3 regions of the Enterobacter wuhouensis genome follow, and region 1 is predicted to be linked to each of the others. Evidence: predicted binding sites of a transcription regulator. Region 1 holds the regulator's gene; each other region holds the start of a gene.
The links. The regulator Fur, encoded in region 1, represses iron uptake genes when iron is present. The targets are predictions, from matches to a motif close to ATAATAATGAGAACNACTATCAA.

Region 1 (7,370 bases):
CGGTGCAGGGCATGCTGGCGATAGTCATCTTCCAGAGCGGCCTGTCGCTGATGACCATTAGCCCGTCGCTGAACAGCCAGTTCAACGTGCTGGTCAACCTGGCGGTGGTGACGAACATCATTCCGTATATTCTGTCGATGGCGGCGCTGGTGATCATCCAGAAGGTGGCGAAGGTTGATCCGCGCAAGGCGCGTGTGGCCAACATCGTGGCGCTGATAGGGGCAATCTACAGCTTCTATGCGCTCTACTCGTCCGGCCAGGAAGCGATGCTCTACGGCGCGATGGTGACCTTTATGGGCTGGACGCTGTACGGTCTGGTATCGCCGAGATTTGAATTGAAGAACAAGCATAGTTAAAAAAAAGCCCGGTGGCGCTAGCGCTTACCGGGCCTACGATCGTTGTTGTAGGCCGGGCAAACACTGTGCCGCCCGGCACACAAACCGCACTTACGCGTTTTTCAGCACTTCGCTGACAATCTCTACCGCTTCTTTTTCAATCTGCTGACGGTGCTCAGCGCCGAGGAAGCTTTCGCAATAGATTTTGTACGCATCTTCGGTACCGGATGGACGCGCGGCGAACCAGCCGTTTTCGGTCATCACTTTCAGACCGCCGATAGACGCACCGTTACCCGGCGCCGCCGTCAGACGCGCGGTGATCGGGTCGCCCGCCAGGGTGCTTGCGCTGACCATCTCCGGAGAGAGTTTGGACAGAGCGGCTTTCTGAGCAGAGGTCGCACCGGCCTGAATGCGGTTATAGCTTGGCGCACCAAAACGCTCCGCCAGCTCGTTGTAATGTTCCTGCGGGTTCTTACCGGTGACCGCGGTGATTTCCGCCGCCAGCAGGCACATGATGATGCCGTCTTTATCGGTTGACCACGGCGTGCCGTCGAAGCGCAGGAAGGACGCGCCCGCGCTCTCCTCACCGCCAAAGCCAAAGCTGCCGTCGTGAAGGCCGTCAACGAACCACTTGAAGCCCACCGGCACTTCTACCAGCTTGCGGCCCAGCGCCTCGACCACGCGGTCAATCATTGCGGAGGAGACCAGCGTTTTACCGACGGCTACCTCTTTGCCCCACTGCGGACGGTGCTGGAACAGGTAGTTAATCGCGACGGCCAGATAGTGGTTCGGGTTCATCAGCCCTGCCGGGGTGACGATGCCGTGACGGTCGTAATCCGGGTCGTTAGCAAACGCCAGATCGAATTTGTCGCGCAGCGCCAGCAGGCCCGCCATCGCGCACTCGGAGGAGCAGTCCATGCGGATCGCGCCGTCTTTGTCCAGGTGCATAAAGCGGAAGGTCTGATCGACGTGATCGTTCACGATGGTCAGATCCAGCTTGTAATGCTCGGCAATGCGTTTCCAGTATTCGATACCGGAGCCGCCCAGCGGATCCACGCCCAGCTTCAGGCCGGCTTTCTGGATGGCCGCCATATCGACGATTTCCGCCAGCCCTTCTACGAACGGCTGCACCAGATCCTGCTCTTTCACGTGACCGGACGCCATGGCGGCATCGAGAGAAATGCGCTTAACGCCTTTCAGATCGTTGGCTAACAGGGCGTTGGCGCGGTCTTCCACCACTTTGGTGACGTTGGTGTCTGCCGGGCCACCGTTAGGCGGGTTGTATTTAATGCCGCCGTCATCCGGCGGGTTGTGGGATGGCGTGATAACGATACCGTCAGCCAGCGCACCGCCTTTTTTGTTGTGCACCAGGATGGCGTTAGACACCGCAGGCGTTGGCGTGAAGCCGTTGTTCTCCTGAACAATCATGTCTACGCCGTTTGCCGCCAGCACTTCCAGCACGGAAATGAACGCCGGTTCAGACAGGGCGTGGGTATCTTTCCCCACGTAGCACGGACCGGTAACGCCATTTTTGGCGCGCTCTTCCGCGATAGCCTGGGCAATGGCCAGAATGTGCGGTTCGTTAAAGCTATGGCGCGCCGCGCTGCCGCGGTGACCTGATGTACCAAACTTCACTGCGTGTTCTGCGTTGCCCACGACCGGCTTCAGCACGTAATACTGGGAGGTCAGTTGAGCGACGTTAATCAAATCGCTTTGTTGTGCAGGTTGGCCTGCACGGCTGTGATTTGCCATTGCCTGGTCCTTCTGATGCAAGGGTTAAATTGTACCGCAAACCTTTTCAATCAATTCCGCCGGGAACTGCATAGACTGCATGATGTGTTCAACCATGCTGCACTTACGCCCCGTATTGGTATTGGTGATGACCCAGTACGGTGTGCCCGGGACATGCTTAGGTTTGGTTTGGTTGCCATTTTGCAGCAGCGTCTGCTCGTCGCCCGCGAAATAGACCCGCGTGCGGCCGTGCAGCGACTCGGTCGCTTCAGCAAACGCATTGTTATCCAGTGAATAAAGTGTAGACAGCACCAGCATGAAGCGATTAACCGCTTTTTTCTGCTCGGCGTATTCATCGGAGAGCAGCAGCTCGCGCATCGCGCGCACTTTATCTTTTACCTGCGCCGCGGCCGGTTTAGCTTGCGCGACAACGCTCGGCTGAGACACGACATCTTTAGCGACAGGGGTGACAGGCTGTGAGGCGGCGGAAATTTTAAGCATACGCCGTAAAATGTCGGACGCGCTCTCCCCGATATGCCGCGTTTGGCTGGCAATAAACTGATAGAGTTCGTCATCAACTTCGATTGTTTTCATCTTAATCCAGTGCGATATCTTATCTGAATACAAGTCGTTGGGATTATAGGGTCAAATCCCAACAGCGGATAGCGTCAAACCCGGTTGGCGGCAAAAGTCAGATTAAACTGGAACCTTGCAGCCGGGCGGCAGAATGGTCAACATGATACCCTAACCTGACATACGTAAAAAAAGAACTTTGCCATGAAATTGAATACCCGAGCGCAATCTGCACAATCGCCGAACAATAATCCTCCCATCGTACTGGTTCACGGGCTGTTTGGTAGCCTGGATAACCTGGGCGTGCTGGCGCGCGATCTGGTAACCGATCACGATATTTTACAGGTTGATATGCGCAATCACGGCCTTTCCGGGCGTTCCGACGAGATGACCTACGCGGCGATGGCGCAGGATCTGCTGGATACGCTGGATGCACATAACCTGAAGAAGGTAACGCCGATCGGGCATTCAATGGGAGGCAAAGCGGTAATGGCCCTGACGGCGCTTGCGCCGGAGCGTATCAACGGGCTGATTGTCATTGACGTCGCGCCTGTGGATTACAACGTCCGCCGTCACGATGAGATCTTCGCCGCCATTAATGCGGTCACAGAAGCGGGTGTCGCGACGCGCCAGCAGGCTGCCGCCGTGATGCGTGAGCATCTGGATGAGGAAGGGGTCGTGCAGTTCCTGCTGAAGTCGTTCGTCGACGGGCAATGGCGTTTTAACGTGCCGGTGCTCTGGGAGCAGTACAACAACATCGTGGGTTGGGAAAGCATTCCCGCCTGGCCGCACCCTACCCTGTTTATCCGCGGCGGGAACTCACCTTACGTCACCGACGCGTACCGTGACGCCCTGCTGGCACAATTCCCGCAGGCGCGCGCCCACGTTATCGCCGGTGCCGGACACTGGGTTCACGCCGAAAAGCCTGACGCCGTACTGCGTGCCATCCGTCGCTATCTCACTGATACAGCGAATTGATTAAAAAGACAGCGACTGGAAGTCTGCGGGCTTCCAGTCGTTGGCGTGCCGTTTTCGCTGATGTATGATGGCGCGCTTATCGCCCGGGCATTAGCAGGGCGGCGTGTTTCCCCCGAAGTCTCAGAATCATGGCCAAAGAACAAACGGACCGTACGACACTAGATCTGTTCGCGAATGAGCGTCGACCGGGACGACCGAAAACGAATCCGCTTTCGCGCGATGAACAGCTGCGTATTAATAAACGCAACCAGCTTAAACGCGATAAAAATCGTGGGCTTAAGCGTGTCGAACTGAAGCTCAATGCCGATGCCGTCGATGCACTGAATGAGCTGGCCGAGGCGCGTAACATCAGCCGCAGCGAGCTGATTGAAGAGATGTTAATCACCCAGCTTGAGACATTGCGCGGCAAGGCATAAGTCTGAAAATCTCCTTTATTACCCTTTTCATGTAGCACAGAGTGCAGTCCTGCGCGATAGCTGTTTCCGCAGGGTTGCCTGTTCTGCTATTATTGCCCTTATCCGTGGACAAATTGCGCCACCATACCATTAAGTTTCAAGAGGTTATTTTACTCATGGCAATCATCGGCATTTTCTTCGGCAGTGATACCGGCAATACCGAAAATATCGCAAAAAACATTCAAAAACAGCTCGGTAAAGACGTTGCCGATGTGCACGACATCGCCAAGAGCAGCAAAGAAGATCTCGAAGGCTATGACATCCTGCTGCTGGGCATTCCCACCTGGTACTACGGCGAAGCGCAGTGCGACTGGGATGATTTCTTCCCAACCCTGGAAGAAGTGGACTTCAACGGCAAGCTCGTTGCCCTGTTCGGCTGCGGCGATCAGGAAGACTATGCAGAGTACTTCTGCGACGCGCTGGGCACCATCCGCGACATCATTGAGCCGCGCGGTGCTGCTATCGTAGGCCACTGGCCGACGGCGGGTTACCACTTTGAAGCGTCCAAAGGCCTGGCGGATGACGACCACTTCGTGGGTCTGGCTATCGACGAAGATCGCCAGCCGGAACTCACCGCTGAGCGCGTTGAAAAATGGGTTAAGCAGGTTCGCGAAGAGCTGAACCTGGACGACATCCTTAACGCCTGATACTCCTGCGGCGCAGCTCCGGCTGCGCCCGTTTTCCAGGTAAAACCGATTAAATTAATTGCTACAAACTTTTAACTTTTTCGCTCAGACCTGTACAATATCCCCCTGGTAAAAAGTGGGTGCCATCGAACAAGTTTGTTGGTGATACCACGTTTTTATAAGCATACTTTGCTTGAGACTTGCAGTTTTCATTTAGGCATGGCAGTTCTATAATGAGACGCATTATCCCAAGTGCATTTTCTGTCACTTCTTCTTTAGAAGTGAATCGTTTAGCAACAGGACAGATTCCGCATGACTGACAACAATACCGCATTAAAGAAGGCTGGCCTGAAAGTAACGCTTCCTCGGTTAAAAATCCTTGAAGTGCTTCAGGGGCCAGACAATCACCATGTCAGTGCGGAAGACCTTTACAAGCGTCTTATCGACATGGGCGAAGAGATTGGGCTGGCAACCGTGTATCGTGTGCTGAACCAGTTCGATGACGCGGGCATTGTTACCCGTCATAATTTCGAAGGCGGTAAATCCGTTTTCGAACTGACCCAGCAGCACCACCACGATCACCTGATCTGCCTCGATTGTGGCAAGGTCATTGAATTCAGCGATGATTCAATCGAATCACGCCAGCGTGAAATCGCCGCGCGTCACGGCATCCGCCTGACCAACCACAGCCTGTACCTCTACGGTCACTGTGCAGAAGGCGATTGCCGCGAAAATGAACATGCGCACGACGCAAAATAAGTGAGTGTTCATACTCTGAGCCAGCCGTAAGGTTGGCTTTTTTTTGCCTGAAAAAAGCCCGGTGGCGCTGCGCTTACGGGGACTACGGGCTGTGACACCGTTGTAGGCCCCGTAAGCGCAGCGCCACCGGGCGTAAAGCAACTTATTTATTGTTATTGCGGATCTCGTCCCAGATCTTATCGCAACGCTTCGCTACGTCCTGATCGTTACCGGTTTTACGCGCCTGAATGCAGGCCTGATAATCCATTACGCGGACGTTCTCCTGCGTCGCGAACTGCTCATGCGCTTTCTCTTTCTTCAGCACGTTAAGCACGCTCTGACAGGCCTCGATTTTCTCCGGCGATCCTTGTGCAGTGTTGATGCAGGCGCTGTACGCCTCTTTAAGACGTGAATCCTCTTTCTGCGCCCGATCCTGCGCACACCCCACCAGCCCCGATGCCAGCAGCGCGACGATTACCATTTTTTTCATCATGTGCAGTCTCCATGTCGGCGGGACATAGCCCGCCGGCGCGTTCATCAGAAGATAGTGAATGGTGCGATAACCATGAATTTCACGTCACGCTCATCCTGGAAGATGTTGTTGTAGCCACCGCCATAGCTTGGCAGATCGGAATGGTTGTCATACTGCGTGAAGTGCAGCTTGAACATCGTGCCCTTGGCTCGACCATCCTGCAGTACATATGCTGCATCCAGGCTGTAGGCAGATTCTTTCAGGCGCTGGCTCTGATCGTAGATTGGTGCACTGCTTGGTTTTGCATCCCAGCCGTAAGCGTAGGAAGCGCCAACCGACCAGCCTGCGAGGTTCCAGTTTTTGAGATCGTACATCGCGCCGAAGAAGACCGCTTTTTCACCATTGGCGTTGAAGTCAGAGCGGTTATCCCACCAAATATCTAAGCGTCCGTTTGAGGAAGCGTAGGTTGGCGTCATGCGCTGCAGGAAGAAGCCCTGATTACCGTCTGCTTTAACCCAGGTACCTTCCAGACGAAGATCGACCTGGCCAATTTTGTAGCCAAAGGTTAAAGCCTGCAGCCAGGCCGTGCCGTCATATAAATCGTTGGCCAGCGCGACGTCATCGTTAGTCTTTAAGTTATTTTGCGCATCGGCTTTATCACGTGCGCCATAGAACTGATAGCTGGTTGAAAGCGGGCTGCCAGCGATATCAAATTTATACGATGCCTTAGCAAAATACTGATCCATATAGCCTTCAGCCTGACCAAACGCCGCTTCCAGGACAAGGTCATTTTTAAAGTCGTACTTCACACCCAAAGAGTGGAGATAATCCACTTTGGTTTTACGATCGCCCTGATAGAACTTGTCCATCTCGATGTGCCACGGCGCTTTGTACTCGTTGGTCCACATATAGGAGAAGCTCAGCGCGCCCGCATCGCCGTAGTCAAAATTCGCCCCGGCTTCTGCGCCCTGATAGGTGCCCGGCATAAAGCTCCAGTGCGGGGCTAACAGCGTCTGGCCGGTTGGCTGAATATAGCCCCCGCGCGCCCAGACCGGACCATATTTGAATTTCGCTGCGGCCTTGTACAGGCTGATACCGCTTTTATCGCCGGACCAGTCTTCTTTATAGGCTTTGTTGCTGGAGGAGAAGGCAATTTCGTTCGGGTGTGCGCTGTCGCCGTTTTCAGCCATTTCAATGGCCGTAAACGCGGCGATATCCAGACCAAACATATCGGCGACATAACCCGACTGGAAGTCCAGGTTGGCGTTCCAGGTGGAGTGAGAAAGGTTGGTTTTATATTTATCTTCTGTGACGTCTTTACGGTCACGCTCACGCTGCCAGTAATAAATACCGCCCGTGAGGGTAGAATCATCGATGAATCCTTCTGCCTTAGCTTCTGGGGTAATTACCAGGCTCGACATTGCCGTCACGCCGGCGATAGCCAGCGCCAGCGCACTACGTT
Region 2 (7,370 bases), 1.9 Mb from region 1:
AAGCTTAACAGCACCTGGCTCATGACCAGAATACGCGTTGGATCCAGCCCCATCAGAATGACGATAAAGGATGGCAGCATGGTAACGGCGCGACGCACCCACAGCGGGATATGGAAACGCACAAACCCCTGCATGACAACCTGACCGGCCAGCGTCCCCACCACGGTGGAAGAAAGACCGGCCGCCACCAGGCTTAGCCCGAAGATCGTTGCCGCGGCGTGGCTTAATAAGGGTTCCAGCGTCAGATAGGCCTGGTCAAGATCGGCAATACCCGTGTGCCCGTTGAAGTGGAAGGCAGCCGCTGCAGTGGCCATCATCGCCAGGTTCACAAATCCGGCAATGGTCATGGCAATACCGACATCCCATTTTGTTGCAGAATACCGCTCTTTACGGGAACCGCCGTGCATATGCTGCGTTAAGGAAGAGTGCAGATAAATAACGTGCGGCATGATGGTCGCGCCCAGCACCCCGGCGGCGAGGAACACCGCCTCTGAGGTTGGCAGACTTGGGATCACCATTCCCTTACCGAGCTGTACCAAATTCGGCTGGGAAAAAATAAGCTCGACAATATAGGCAGCGGCGACAAACAGCAGCAGGCCGCCGATGACCCTTTCCAGCGGCTTTTGCCCCCGGCGCTGCAGCATCAGGATCAGGAAGGTGGCAATCCCGGTCAACACCGCCCCCTGTAATAAGGAGACGCCGAGGATCAGCTTAAACCCAATCGCCGCGCCGATAAATTCAGCGAGGTCAGTCGCCATAGCAATAATTTCGGCCTGCACCCAATACAGCCAGACCGCCGGGCGAGGATAGTGGTCGCGAATTTGCTCGGCCAGATTTTTTCCCGTGGCAATCCCCAGCTTGGCTGAAAGCATTTGAATCAGCATCGCCATCAGGTTAGCCCAGACAACCACCCACAGCAGCGTATAGCCGAAGCTGGCCCCGGCCTGAATATTGGTCGCAAAATTACCCGGATCGATATAGCCAATGGCGGCAATGAACGCAGGTCCCATTAATGCGAACCGCAACTTGCGCGCTGCCCTGCCGCTGCTACCCTCTACGCGACTGTTTGTCATTATCTGCCTCTGGAAATATAGCCTTTGCTATGTTTAATGCTATCAAAATGAGAATGATTATCAAGTTCATTTGGATGGTTTAAATTGATTTCTCTGATAGCTAAGAACGATAGACGGGCAGGTGGTGCGACATCACAGAATGTGAATATGCGCGGTCATTTGTGAAGCGTAGCACACAAACTTAACTTTTCACTCATTTACCTAACATAACAAAAATGTATTGTTGATCACTATTTTTGAGACTCGTCACAGGATGTAACTATAGTGTGGCCTTGATCTCGTTTTCTTTGCGCTTGTTACATAGAATGTGCACGGAAATTAAACCTGCCTCATATTTGGAGCAAATATGGACCGCGTCCTTCATTTTGTCCTGGCACTTGTTGTCGTTACTGCACTTGCATTGCTGGTCAGCACAGACCGCAAAAAAATTCGTATCCGTTATGTTGTCCAGCTGCTGGTCATTGAAGTTTTACTTGCGTGGTTCTTCCTGAACTCAAACGTAGGCCTGGGCTTCGTGAAAGGCTTTTCCGAAATGTTCGAAAAACTGCTCGGATTTGCCAACGAAGGCACGAACTTCGTCTTTGGCAGCATGAACGATCAAGGCCTGGCCTTCTTCTTCCTGAAAGTGCTGTGCCCAATCGTCTTCATCTCCGCGCTTATCGGTATTCTGCAGCACATTCGCGTTCTGCCGGTTGTTATTCGTGGTATTGGTTTCCTGTTATCCAAAGTGAACGGCATGGGTAAGCTGGAATCTTTCAACGCCGTAAGTTCACTGATCCTCGGTCAGTCTGAGAACTTCATCGCGTACAAAGATATTCTCGGCAAGATGTCCCGCAACCGCATGTACACCATGGCGGCAACCGCAATGTCTACCGTCTCCATGTCAATCGTGGGCGCGTATATGACCATGCTGGAGCCGAAGTATGTTGTCGCGGCGCTGGTTCTGAACATGTTCAGCACCTTTATCGTTCTGTCGCTGATCAACCCGTACCGCGTTGACGCCAGCGAAGAAAACATTCAGATGTCAAACCTGCACGAAGGCCAGAGCTTCTTCGAAATGCTGGGTGAGTACATTCTGGCAGGTTTCAAGGTAGCGGTTATCGTTGCCGCTATGCTGATCGGCTTTATCGCCCTGATCTCTGCTCTGAACGCCCTGTTCGCAGCGGTTCTGGGTATCTCCTTCCAGGGCATCCTGGGCTACATCTTCTATCCGGTTGCATGGGTGATGGGTGTTCCGGCTCACGAAGCGCTGCAGGTTGGTAGCATCATGGCCACCAAGCTGGTGTCTAACGAATTCGTGGCGATGATGGATCTGCAGAAGATTGCGAGCACGCTCTCTCCACGCGCGGAAGGCATCCTGTCCGTGTTCCTGGTTTCCTTCGCGAACTTCTCGTCCATCGGTATTATCGCCGGTGCGATTAAAGGTCTGAACGAAGAACAGGGTAACGTGGTTTCTCGCTTCGGTCTGAAGCTGGTTTATGGTTCTACCCTGGTGAGCGTACTGTCTGCTTCTATCGCAGCACTGGTACTGTAACTCACGCCAGAAACGAAAACCGGGAGCCATGCTCCCGGTTTTTTTATGCCTGCAGTTCGCTAAGCGGTGTGGGCTTGCCGATCAGATAGCCCTGCAGATAGTCCACGCCGAAGCGGAATAGCATCTCTCGCTGCTCAGGCGTTTCTACATATTCCGCCACCACGCAGAGCGACTTCGTTTTTGCGAGGTTGCATATGGACTGCACAATCATCGCGTCCATGCTGTCGGTACAAATATCCTTCACAAAGCAGCCATCAATCTTGATGATATCGGCCTCCAGGCGTTTGAGGCGCTCATAGTTGGCGTAGCCAGTACCAAAGTCATCAATGGCGATGCGGAATCCATTTTCCCTCAGCTGCTGGATGTTTTTGATGCTGCTCCCGGAGTTGGAAAACGCCTGCTCTTCGGTCACCTCAATGACCACCGTCTGCGGCGCCACCCCATAGCGTTCGAAAAGCGCGATAATTTCTGCTGCGACCTCATTTTGCATCAGGGTCATCGGCATCAGGTTCACGGAAAAACGGGTTCCGGCATGCGTGGCAGGGCGATCGCGCAGCCAAATCAGCAGATTTTCCACTACGTTCAGGTCAAAGCGGTGGCTAAGGTTGAACTGGGCAATCAGCGGAATAAAGCGATCCGGCGTAATAATTTCCCCGTCACTTTCCAGACGCGCGAGAATTTCGTGATAGCCCTCCCCCTGCGCGTTTCGAATCGGCTGGGCATACAGATGCAGCCCCCCTTCATCGAGCGCGCGTTTGATGCGCGCGAGCATCAGCACTCTGTCCGTTGTTTGCCCCGAGACATCCTCAACGCTGTTGGTTAAGGCCAGAACATTATGCGCAGCGCAGGACTGCTCAGACAGCCAGCTGAGCTGCCCCAGCGTGTGGTGCAGGTTTTCCCCGCTCTCGACTTCGCCCCACGAGGCGCCAAATTCGATATCCAGCCCGGTGTTGTTCCAGTAAATTTTACGGCTATTGAGCCGATCGACCATATGCTGCAGGCGCTCGCCGGCTCCCGGCCCCAACAGCACCAGCACCAGCTCACTTCCGGGTAGCTGAAAAAGGGTCTCATCCTTTTGCAACAGCGGCTGCAGCGAGGCTGTAATCATCTTTTTGCAATGCACCCGCATAAGAATGCCGTAATGGCGGCTGAGGAACTCCAGGTTGTCCATGCGCAGACAGCAGATTTTGGCGTCGGGATGGTCCTGAAGATAATCTTCAAGCGCACGAATATTGGGCAGCCCCGTCAGGGGGTCCGTTAATGCGATCTCCTGCCACCCCTGCTTCATTCGCTCACTCCGCTGGTAGATCCGCGACATGTAAAGCAGACAGATGGCGAACGAGATCAGCACGGACAAAATAAAGGAGAGCGAATGACCCGATTCCACACCGTTGAGAAAATTGTAGTTATAGGTCAAGAGCAGGAGCGCGGATGCCGCCCACAGCAAAGAGATGAGCGCGTAGCTTAGTCGACTGATACCTAGCGTGAAGAGGATAAATATAATCGGCATGAGATATCCCGCAATAATAGGGGACTCAAATGGCGCACATAAAATTGCCAGAATGGTGATTAGCAGCATCAGCAAGATGACTGTAAATAATGATTTCTTATGACAAAAAACTGGCTTCACGCTCCGTCGCCAGAACGTTCTGGCATAGCGGGGATTAATAATCATTCTTAATGGATAATAGAACATCATGGTGAATATCAATGCCGCGCAGATCAGGCTTTGAATATCGACGACGTTGTAAATTGCCGTTCCTTCCCCAAAGAAGGTGGAAATAGTGACCGGGAAATGAAATAAATAGCCTGCGAGATACATCGATATTTTGATGCCTATCGGCACCATAAAACCAAGCCAGAAAATCCGAATCCCGATGTACTTGTTTGGGACGCTGTAGCGCCAGCGCTTGCCCAGCATCAGACGGATCGCCCCACATGCTGCGAAAACTGAAAAAGTCTGACAAAACAATAAGACGAAATAGTGTAGCGGAGCTAAATCAATGAGGAATATATTAGTGATGGTAAAACTTAACAGGATGGGAATAATGGCGCGACGACCAAACAATAAAATAACGGCAAGCATGACGCTGAGTGGCAGCCAGGCCAAATACACATCATGCCCATTAACCATTGCGCGTGGCGAAAGATAGCGGGAAAATGGCACCGCGATCAGGCATAATGCCAGCGAAATCATAAATATCTTTACATTATTGTAAGGTTTTCTTTTCATCAAATTAATTAATCTATTTAACCGCGCATATCATTGACCGGACGGATAATAGGTTTATTAATTGAGCGAATCAAGTTCAAGTCTATTTATAGACTCTTTTATTGATTTGGGTTGAGGTGGGGTATAGAAAACATCCCTTCTACCAACATTACGTTAGCAAGGGTGTTACACAGGCATAAAAAAACCCCCGTCTTTCGACGAGGGTTTAAATTTTGGTGGAGCTAAGCGGGATCGAACCGCTGACCTCCTGCATGCCATGCAGGCGCTCTCCCAGCTGAGCTATAGCCCCACATGTTACTTTACCTACCGCACTCTGTTGGGTTCAGAGTTTGGTGGAGCTAAGCGGGATCGAACCGCTGACCTCCTGCATGCCATGCAGGCGCTCTCCCAGCTGAGCTATAGCCCCGTCGTAAAGCTGTCATGTTGACGGGCGGCATAATATGAATTCCGCCGCAGAGTGTCAACGGCAAAATCAATCACAGCCATTCAATCGCCGAAAAATCATGCAAATAAATCACTTTGCGAGCGTGCTCGCAGCCAGGAGTTAAGCCTGTCACGTTTTCACGTAAAACGGTGCTATAAAATGAACCACTAATTAACCCCATAGATATTCAGGAAATTGCATGATCAAGGAACGAATGACGCCGGAAGAGTTAGCCCTGCTCACTGGCTATAGCCGACAGACCATCAATAAATGGGTACGCAAAGAGGGTTGGATTACGTCGCCAAAACCAGGGGTTCAGGGTGGTAAGGCACGTCTGGTGCATGTGAATGAAAAAGTACGAGAATTTATTCGCAGCGCGCGCAGGGCGTCAGAGACGCCTGACATGCCAGAAAGTGCCTGTCACGAAAGCTCGCTCCATACTTTACTTCTGACGCTGGCAAATGAAATGACGCCGGATGAGCAAAAGCAGATGACATCGCTGCTGCTGCGGGAAGGGATAACCGGATTATTGCAACGTTTAGGGATTCGCGATCAGAACGAATATGAAAAGATTACGCAGTAAAATGACCACGGAAGAGCTGGCCGCAATTTTGGGCGTTGCCAGACAAACGGTTAACCGCTGGATACGCCAAAAAGGCTGGAAAACCGAAGGGATCAATGGTGTTAAAGGCGGACGCGCGCGTCTGATTCATATCGATGTGCGGGTAAAGGAACATATCATGAGCCTTCCTGCCATTCGCAACCGTCAGACGGTCTATCAGGTGGCCGAAGCCCCTACCCTGTACAGGGTCCCTGCGCCATCACAGTTGCGTCCACAGATCGTTAGCGCACTGGAAAATTTGACCGAGGTGGAACAGGATCGCCTTCAGGTGTTACTGGCTCGCGAAGGCATTGAGGGTTTTCTGACGCGCCTCGGTATTGCTGAACTGCAGGCATAAAAAACGGCAGGTCACCCTGCCGTTTGCCCGACTCAGGCTGACTTACTGCTGGCTTTCGCGTTCAGCAATGAAGTCGAGCGCCTTGTTGATGCGCGCTACGCTGCGTGATTTACCAATGGCGTGAACGGTAACGTCCAGCGCCGGTGACTGGCCTGCGCCAGTTACGGCAACGCGCAAAGGCATCCCGACTTTACCCATGCCGATTTCCAGCTCATCTGCTGTGGCCTGAATCGCGTGATGCACATTCTCGGCCGTCCAGTCGGTGATAGCTGCCAGCTTGTCACGCACCACTTCGAGAGGCTGACGCGCAACCGGACGCAGGTGTTTCTTCGCCGCGTCGGCATCAAATGCCTCGAACTCTTCATAGAAGTAGCGGCAGCTTTCCGCCATCTCTTTCAGCGTTTTGCAACGCTCGCCCAGCAGTTTAACCAGATCCGCCAGCTCCGGGCCGGTGCGGGTATCAATGTTTGCCTGCTCAATATGCCACTGCAGATAGGTCGCAACATATTCTGGCGGCATGGTGTTGATATAGTGATGGTTCAGCCACAGCAGCTTGTCAGTATTGAACGCGCTAGCGGATTTGCTCACTGAGTTCAGGGCGAACAGTTCGATCATCTCTTCACGGCTGAAGATTTCCTGGTCACCGTGGGCCCAGCCCAGACGCACCAGATAGTTGAGCAGCGCTTCCGGCAGATAGCCGTCGTCGCGGTACTGCATAACGCTGACGGCACCGTGACGTTTAGACAGTTTTTTACCGTCATCACCGTTGATCATGGAAACGTGCGCGTAAACCGGCACCGGCGCATTCAGCGCTTTCAGGATGTTAATCTGGCGCGGGGTGTTGTTGATATGGTCTTCACCGCGGATAACGTGGGTGATTTCCATATCCCAGTCATCAACCACGACGCAGAAGTTGTAGGTTGGTGAGCCATCGGTACGGCGAATGATAAGATCGTCCAGCTCCTGGTTGCTGAATTCGATCGGGCCACGGATCTGATCGTCAAAGATAACGGAGCCGTCCTGCGGGTTAGCGAAACGCACGACGCAAGGTTCATCTGCTGCATGCTCGCTGTGGTCGTGACGGCAGCGGCCGTCGTAACGCGGCTTTTCGCCGTTCGCCATCTGCTCTTCGCGCAGTGCATCCAGA
Region 3 (7,370 bases), 450 kb from region 1:
GCTGGATGCCATCATGCCGGCGCACGTCATCTATAGCGACGTGGACCCGCGTCCGGCCAGCGGCTCTCCGCACTGGCTGAAGACGGTGCTGCGCCAGGAGCTTGGGTTCAACGGCGTTATTTTCTCTGACGATCTGTCGATGGAAGGGGCGGCGATTATGGGCAGCTACGCGGAGCGCGGCCAGGCGTCGCTGGATGCGGGTTGCGATATGATCCTCGTCTGCAATAATCGTAAAGGTGCGGTCAGCGTGCTGGATAACCTGTCGCCGATCAATGCAGAGCGTGTTACACAATTGTATCATAAAGGTTCATTTAGCCGTCAGGAGCTGATGGACTCGGCGCGCTGGAAGACGATCAACGCCCAGCTTGAAGCACTGAATGAGCGCTGGCAGGCATACAAGGCCAGCCTGTAAACCCCCGGAAGGCGTAGCGTGGTGAGAAGACAATGATCATCTATTTACACGGTTTTGACTCAAACAGCCCAGGTAATCATGAGAAGGTGTTAAAGCTGCAGTTCATCGATCCGGATGTACGGCTGATAAGCTACAGCACGCGCCATCCGAAGCATGATATGCAGCATTTGCTCAAAGAAGTGGACAAGATGCTGCAGCTCAACGTCGACGATCGTCCGCTGATTTGCGGCGTCGGTCTGGGGGGATACTGGGCTGAGCGTATCGGTTTTTTATGCGATATGCGCCAGGTGATTTTCAACCCGAACCTGTTCCCGAATGAGAACATGGAGGGCAAAATCGACCGCCCGGAAGAGTATGCCGATATTGCCACAAAATGCGTGAGCAACTTCCGGGAAAAGAACCGCGACCGTTGTCTGGTGATCCTTTCCCGCAATGACGAAGCGCTCAGCAGCACCCGCGCCGCGGAACTGTTGCACCACTATTATGAAATTGTCTGGGACGAAGAGCAGAGCCACAAGTTCAAGAACATCTCCCCGCATCTGCAGCGCATTAAGGCCTTTAAAACGCTGGGCTAAGATCCGCACTGAAAATGTACAAGCCCGGCCGCGTAAGCGAGCCGGGCTTTCTTTTTGTCCAGAATTGTCTACTTTTAAGCCATCAAAACTTGATGCATATCAATTTTGGTATGACCAATGCGCCTGACGTGTTATTCTCAATTCACCTGAATGGTTTCAGTGCTGTAACCTGTTGTTAATTAAGGGTTATTTTTATAACTTTTAATTAACAATTGGTTAATAATTTGAGGGGGTCACGTTGACTACGCCATTGAAAAAGATAGTGATTGTAGGCGGTGGTGCTGGCGGGCTGGAGCTGGCGACACAGCTGGGCAAGAAGCTCGGTCGCGGTAAGAAAGCCAAAATTACGCTGGTGGATCGTAACCACAGCCACCTGTGGAAGCCGCTGCTGCACGAAGTGGCGACCGGATCTCTGGATGAAGGCGTGGATGCGCTGAGCTATCTGGCGCACGCGCGCAATCACCATTTCCAGTTCCAGCTGGGTTCCGTGGTGGACATCAACCGTGAAAGCAAAACCATTACCCTGGCCGAGCTGCGTGACGAAAAAGGCGAGCTGCTGGTGCCTGAACGCAAGCTGCCGTATGACACGCTGGTGATGGCGCTGGGCAGTACCTCTAACGACTTCAACACGCCGGGTGTGAAAGAGCATTGCATCTTCCTGGATAACCCGCACCAGGCGCGTCGTTTCCATCAGGAAATGCTGAACCTGTTCCTGAAGTACACCAGTAACATGGGCGCGAACGGCAAGGTGAACATTGCCATTGTCGGCGGTGGCGCGACGGGCGTGGAGCTGTCTGCCGAGCTGCACAACGCGGTAAAACAGCTGCACAGCTACGGTTACAAGGGCTTAACCAACGACGCGCTGAACGTGACGCTGGTGGAAGCGGGCGAGCGTATTCTGCCTGCACTGCCGCCGCGTATCTCTGGCGCAGCCCACAGCGAGCTGACCAAACTGGGCGTACGTGTTCTGACGCAAACCATGGTGACCAGCGCGGATGCCGGTGGCCTGCATACCAAAGATGGTGAGTACATCGAAGCAGACCTGATGGTCTGGGCGGCGGGTATTAAGGCACCTGACTTCATGAAGGATATCGGTGGCCTGGAAACGAACCGTATCAACCAGCTGGTGACCGAGCCGACGCTGCAAACCACGCGCGATCCGGACATTTACGCCATCGGCGACTGCGCGTCCTGCGCGCGTCCGGAAGGCGGATTTGTGCCTCCGCGAGCGCAGGCGGCGCACCAGATGGCAAGCCTCGTGCTGCACAACATTCTGGCGCAGAGCAAAGGCAAACCGATGAAGGCGTACGTCTATAAAGATCACGGCTCGCTGGTGTCGCTCTCTAACTTCTCCACCGTCGGTAGCCTGATGGGCAACCTGATGCGCGGATCGATGATGGTGGAAGGGCGCATCGCTCGCTTCGTGTACATCTCACTATACCGTATGCACCAGATTGCGCTGCACGGCTACTTTAAAACCGGCCTGATGATGCTGGTTGGCCGCATCAACCGCGTTATCCGCCCGCGCCTGAAGCTGCATTAATCCTCTCCCCCTCCGGGCTTCCGGAGGGGTTTTTAGCATATCGTGCTGCACATCGCCCATTGAGTGCTTAAGAGTTCTCTTAAATACAAATCCCCCCTCCGTTTTGATCCTTTATCTGATTGGCGAACACCGTCCTTCATTGCAAAATTGTTACCAATAGCAACAAAGGAGGAAGTCCCGTGAATAAATCAATGTTGGCGGGTATAGGGATTGGCGTCGCTGCTGCGTTAGGTGTGGCTGCCGTTGCCAGTCTCAACGTACTTGATCGTGGCCCGCAGTATGCGCAGGTTGTGTCCGCAACCCCGATTAAAGAAAGTGTTAAAACGCCGCGTCAGGAGTGCCGCAACGTTGCGGTGACGCACCGTCGTCCGGTTCAGGATGAAAACCGCATTGCCGGTTCTGTACTGGGTGCGGTAGCCGGTGGCGTCATTGGCCATCAGTTTGGGGGCGGCCGGGGTAAAGACGTTGCGACCGTGGTCGGCGCGCTGGGCGGCGGCTATGCCGGTAACCAGGTGCAGGGCGCGATGCAGGATAACGACACCTACACTACCACTCAGCAGCGCTGCAAAACCGTCTATGACAAGTCGGAAAAAATGCTGGGTTACGACGTAACCTACAAAATTGGCGACCAGCAGGGCAAAATCCGCATGGACAAAGACCCGGGCACCCAGATCCCGCTGGACAGCAACGGTCAGCTGATACTGAACAATAAAGTGTAAAAAAGCGGTTCTCTGAACTTAGCTCCTCAAGCGCTCAGGCTGAGGAGCTTTTTTTTTGCCGCTTAGAACGTCAGCGCGTAGTTCAGACCAAAGGTGCGGCCCCGGCCTTTATACTCATATAACGCTGCGTTGCCGTAGTTTGGGCTATACAACAGCGGCGCGCGCTGCCCCCACACGGTGGTGTACTGTTTATCCAGCAGGTTTTCGATGCTGAACGACAGTTTGCCCAGCGGCAGCTGATAGCTGCTCAGGAAATCAACGGTGTTGTAACCGTCAATTTTGTTTCCTGCCGCGTCGCTCAGATCGAAGGTCTGCTGAGTTTGCAGACGCAGGGTCCACGGCTCGGGCGCCCAGCCGACGTAGGCCGTCGCCTTCGACGGCGACGCCTGCGTCACGTCCCATTTTTCCCACGAGCCGTTGGTCTTAATCTCCGATTTCAGCACGTTAACGTTACCGCCAACGCTCCATACGCTATCAGGAATAAAGTAATCCACCGCGCCTTCCACGCCATAGATCCGCCGTTCCTGCGGGTTAACGTCGATAGTCATATCGGCGCGGTTGATGTCGATAGACTTGTCAGAGAGGGAGTAGTAGGCCGCAATCTGGGTGCGCAGGTTATTCCCGGTAAAGCGCCAGCCCAGCTCGTAGGAATCCACCTTGATACCTTCGAGCTGCGCGTCGCCAGGATTCACGCTCTTGATTAACGCCAAGTGACCCTGGGCATCCGGTTTTGCATAGGAACCGTTGCCGTAGTATTTGCCCGGGTCCGGCAGCTCAACGCCCTGTGAGAAATTAAACCAGACCTGCTGCTGCTCCGTGATATGCGCAAGGATCCCGGCGTTAAACAGCAGGTTGTCGTAATCGGTTTTGCCACCCGGGATGGCGTCTGCCGACCTGGCCGTTCCGTTAGCGATTGCCTGCTGCTGTGAATAAGCAACAAAATCATCAACCCGATTTTCGGTCCACTGATAGCGAACGCCGCCGCTCAGGGTGAAAACATCATTGATGTCGTAGCTGTTTTGCAGGAATGGCGCAACGTTGGTGATGCTGTAGCCCGGGTAACGGCCCGTTGTGTATTTGGACGCGTTGTTCATCCCGCCTGACGGCACTGAGTTCGCCAGGTCAAAGAACATCTGGTTGGAATTAAAGGTTTCGTGGTCGGCATCAAGCCCCCAGGTCATCTGCCAGCCGTCCAGCGGCGTGCTGTTCAGCGTCAGCTTTGCGCCGTACTGATCGGTGTTTTGCTCCGAGGCCGAGAAGCTGGTGATGGTTTTTTTCTTTTGATCGACGGTCGGGAAGGGGTAAAAGCGCAGGGATTCGTCGCGATAGTAAATTTGCCCGACCAGCTCCTGCCCCCAGAAATCAGAGTCTGAATACTGCAGGCTGATCAGGTGGCGCTCGGTGCCCGGAATGCGGTCGGAGCTGAACCCGCTGCGGGTGCGCGCCGTTCCGTTCCCAAGCACCGCGCTCATGTTTTTATCCAGGTAAAGCCCGTAATCATCGTCGCCCTGGCTTTTATAGTATTGGGTCACGACCTGAAGCTGGCGCGTCTCGTCGATCTCGATCGTACCGGTTCCCATCACGTCCAGACGATCGGAGTGCTGTAACCCTGTCTGGGTATTGTCGAAGGTGAGGGCATCGCCGTTACCGTCGTACCATCCGCCAAAACGCTGATAGGCCACGGACAGGCGTCCCGAGGCGTGGTCATTTCCGCCGCTGACGGCTGCGGCAACGCGTTCGTCACGATCGTTACCGTTGTTAAAGCCGGTTTTGCCCCCCAGCTCCAGATCGACCTGCGTCTCTGGCTGCCCTTTTTTAGTCACGATATTGATCAGCCCGCCCGTACTGCCGCCGCCGTAGAGGGCTGTTGAACCGGAAATGACTTCAATATGATCGATGTTAAAGGGATCGATGGAATCGAGCTGGCGGCTGTCGGTTCTCGAGGAGTTAAGGCGTACGCCATCCACCAGCACGACGATCGCGCGGCCGCGCATATTCATGCCGTAGTTAGTTCGCCCCTGGCTGCTGACGTCCATCCCCGGGATCAATTGCCCAAGAATGTCCTTGAACTCTTTGCCGCCCTGAACCTGTTGTTCAATTTCCTGACGTTCAATCACCCACGTGGTTTGCGCCATCTCCGCCACGGTGCGGTGGCTGCGGTTAGCGCTGACGACCAGGTTTTCTTCAGTGGTTTGTTCAGCGTAAAGCGGCATTGCCATAGCCAGCAATACCGGATTGAGCACCCAGAGGCTCTTTTTCATCATCATTCCTTATTGAGCATTCGCTCTTTTATTGGCAGGTCGTAGAAAAGCAAACAAAAATATGCAAATGCGAATACTGCCGATAATAAAAAGCATTATCAACCTGAGAGAAATTAGGGGTTGCGAAAACTCAGTAGGGAAGAAGCAAAAAGGGCGGCAAGCCGCCCTGAGGATTAGATTTTGAGAAGCTCGGGCCACAGGCGCAGCGTGGTCCGGGTAATGCTTTGCAATTTCTCCAGCGATGCGCCTTCACGAGCGCTGATCGACATACCCTGCAAAATACAGCTCAGGTATTGCGCCAGCTCCTGCGGACGGCAGTGCGCCGGAATTTCGCCGCGCTGCTGGCGCTGCGCCAGGAACGTGCTCAGCGTCTCTTCCTGCATGGCGTGGCGTGATTTCACCGTATTAGCGATCTCTTTAGAGGAGGCCGCAAGGGTGGCGGAGGTGTTAATCATAAAACAGCCCGCGGGTGTATCTTTGCTGGTAAAGCAGGTGGCGACGGCGCAGAAATAATCCTGCAGCGCCTGCTCGACGCTTTTTTCTTCACAGAAGAGCTGGGCTTCGTGTTTCGCCGCAAAGCGCGAAATGTACCGGTCCAGTACTGCCCTGAACAGCCCCTCTTTATTCGTAAATTCTGCATACAGCGTCGGCGCTTTGGCTCCGGTGGCTTCCACCAGATCGGAGAGCGAGGTCGCTTCATACCCATGTTGCCAGAAGAGTGTCATGGCCTTATCAAGCGCTGCATCCCTGTCGAACACTTTTGGTCGGCCACGGCTTTTCTTCGCGCAACTCGTGACGTCGGTTGTCATTTGCCGTTGGTCCTCTGTTGGTTTAGTGAATGACCATTATAAAAATAAACCACATTCGTAACCAGCGCTGTTTTCTTAAAAATAAATTAATCCTATGGTTATGAAAATTAACGAAATTAAAATTAAATTAACGGTCGTTATAAAAATATGTTGACGTGTGACCTGGATCACATCTATCATTTACCTATCGATCGTTAAGTAAATAACTTGCGACCCCAAATTCATCTGCCTAAAGGTAAAAATCATGAAAAACGTAAAAACCCTGATCGCTGCCGCTGTACTGAGTTCAATGTCATTCGCAAGCTTTGCCGCTGTAGAAGTGCAATCTACGCCGGTTGACCAGCATAAAGTGGGTACCATCTCTGCAAGCGCAGGCACTAACCTGGGCTCACTGGAAGACCAGCTGGCTCAGAAAGCTGAAGCTATGGGTGCCAAATCGTTCCGCATCACCTCAGTGACCGGTCCGAACACCCTGCACGGTACTGCCGTCATCTACAAATAAACGTAACGAAACCCTCCGCTACGTTTAATGCCACTGCAATAAAAAACGCCCTGCACATGCAGGGCGTTTTTCGTTGTCTCTTACATCGACTGTTGGGCAATATCGTGGTGCCTGGTGACATCCGTCGGCATACCGGAGCGCGCTTCCATCGCGCGTTCCATCACCGCGCCATCGGTTGCGGCGTGCGTTTTGAAGTTCACCATGGCCGCATTCAGGTTAATCGGCAGGGTTTGCGGATCGTCACCGATGTTTTTCGATAACGGCTGATGGATCTCGACCAGGCGTACGCCGCCCGGCTCTTCAGATACCTTGATTGGCGTGTTGATGATATTCACCTTCGTGCCCGGGGTAATCACCTTGTAGAGCGTTTTAATATCGTCATCGCGCAGGCGAATACAGCCAGAGCTGACGCGCATCCCGATCCCGAAATCCGCATTGGTTCCGTGCAGAAGATAAACGCCACCGTAAGCGGCAAGGCGGATCGCGTGGTGCCCCATCGGGTTATCGGGCCCTGCCGGCACCACTGCCGGGAGGTCAATACCCTGCGCT

Region 2: a site for Fur is predicted at 1,115-1,137, ahead of VPX56_RS15830 (Nramp family divalent metal transporter). Genes of this name have one in related genera too.
Region 3: a site for Fur is predicted at 5,590-5,612, ahead of VPX56_RS08960 (TonB-dependent siderophore receptor). Genes of this name have one in related genera too.

What each region holds. Positions count from the first base shown of each region.
Region 1 is NZ_CP142124.1:1,426,308-1,433,677, reverse strand. It holds gene potE (putrescine-ornithine antiporter) at 1-356, shown strand, start outside; gene pgm (phosphoglucomutase (alpha-D-glucose-1,6-bisphosphate-dependent)) at 447-2,087, opposite strand; gene seqA (replication initiation negative regulator SeqA) at 2,112-2,660, opposite strand; gene ybfF (esterase) at 2,844-3,617, shown strand; gene ybfE (LexA regulated protein) at 3,746-4,033, shown strand; gene fldA (flavodoxin FldA) at 4,189-4,719, shown strand; gene fur (ferric iron uptake transcriptional regulator) at 5,011-5,457, shown strand; gene chiQ (ChiQ/YbfN family lipoprotein) at 5,600-5,926, opposite strand; gene chiP (chitoporin ChiP) at 5,974-7,370, opposite strand, start outside.
Region 2 is NZ_CP142124.1:3,319,134-3,326,503, forward strand. It holds gene VPX56_RS15830 (Nramp family divalent metal transporter) at 1-1,073, opposite strand, end outside; gene nupC (nucleoside permease NupC) at 1,420-2,607, shown strand; gene VPX56_RS15840 (sensor domain-containing phosphodiesterase) at 2,651-4,840, opposite strand; tRNA gene VPX56_RS15845 (tRNA-Ala) at 5,054-5,129, opposite strand; tRNA gene VPX56_RS15850 (tRNA-Ala) at 5,171-5,246, opposite strand; gene VPX56_RS15855 (YfeC-like transcriptional regulator) at 5,464-5,847, shown strand; gene VPX56_RS15860 (YfeC-like transcriptional regulator) at 5,828-6,223, shown strand; gene gltX (glutamate--tRNA ligase) at 6,266-7,370, opposite strand, start outside.
Region 3 is NZ_CP142124.1:1,872,063-1,879,432, forward strand. It holds gene nagZ (beta-N-acetylhexosaminidase) at 1-412, shown strand, start outside; gene ycfP (alpha/beta hydrolase YcfP) at 445-987, shown strand; gene VPX56_RS08950 (NAD(P)/FAD-dependent oxidoreductase) at 1,226-2,530, shown strand; gene VPX56_RS08955 (glycine zipper 2TM domain-containing protein) at 2,710-3,249, shown strand; gene VPX56_RS08960 (TonB-dependent siderophore receptor) at 3,312-5,510, opposite strand; gene comR (TetR family copper-responsive transcriptional repressor ComR) at 5,684-6,319, opposite strand; gene bhsA (multiple stress resistance protein BhsA) at 6,564-6,821, shown strand; gene ldtC (L,D-transpeptidase LdtC) at 6,902-7,370, opposite strand, start outside.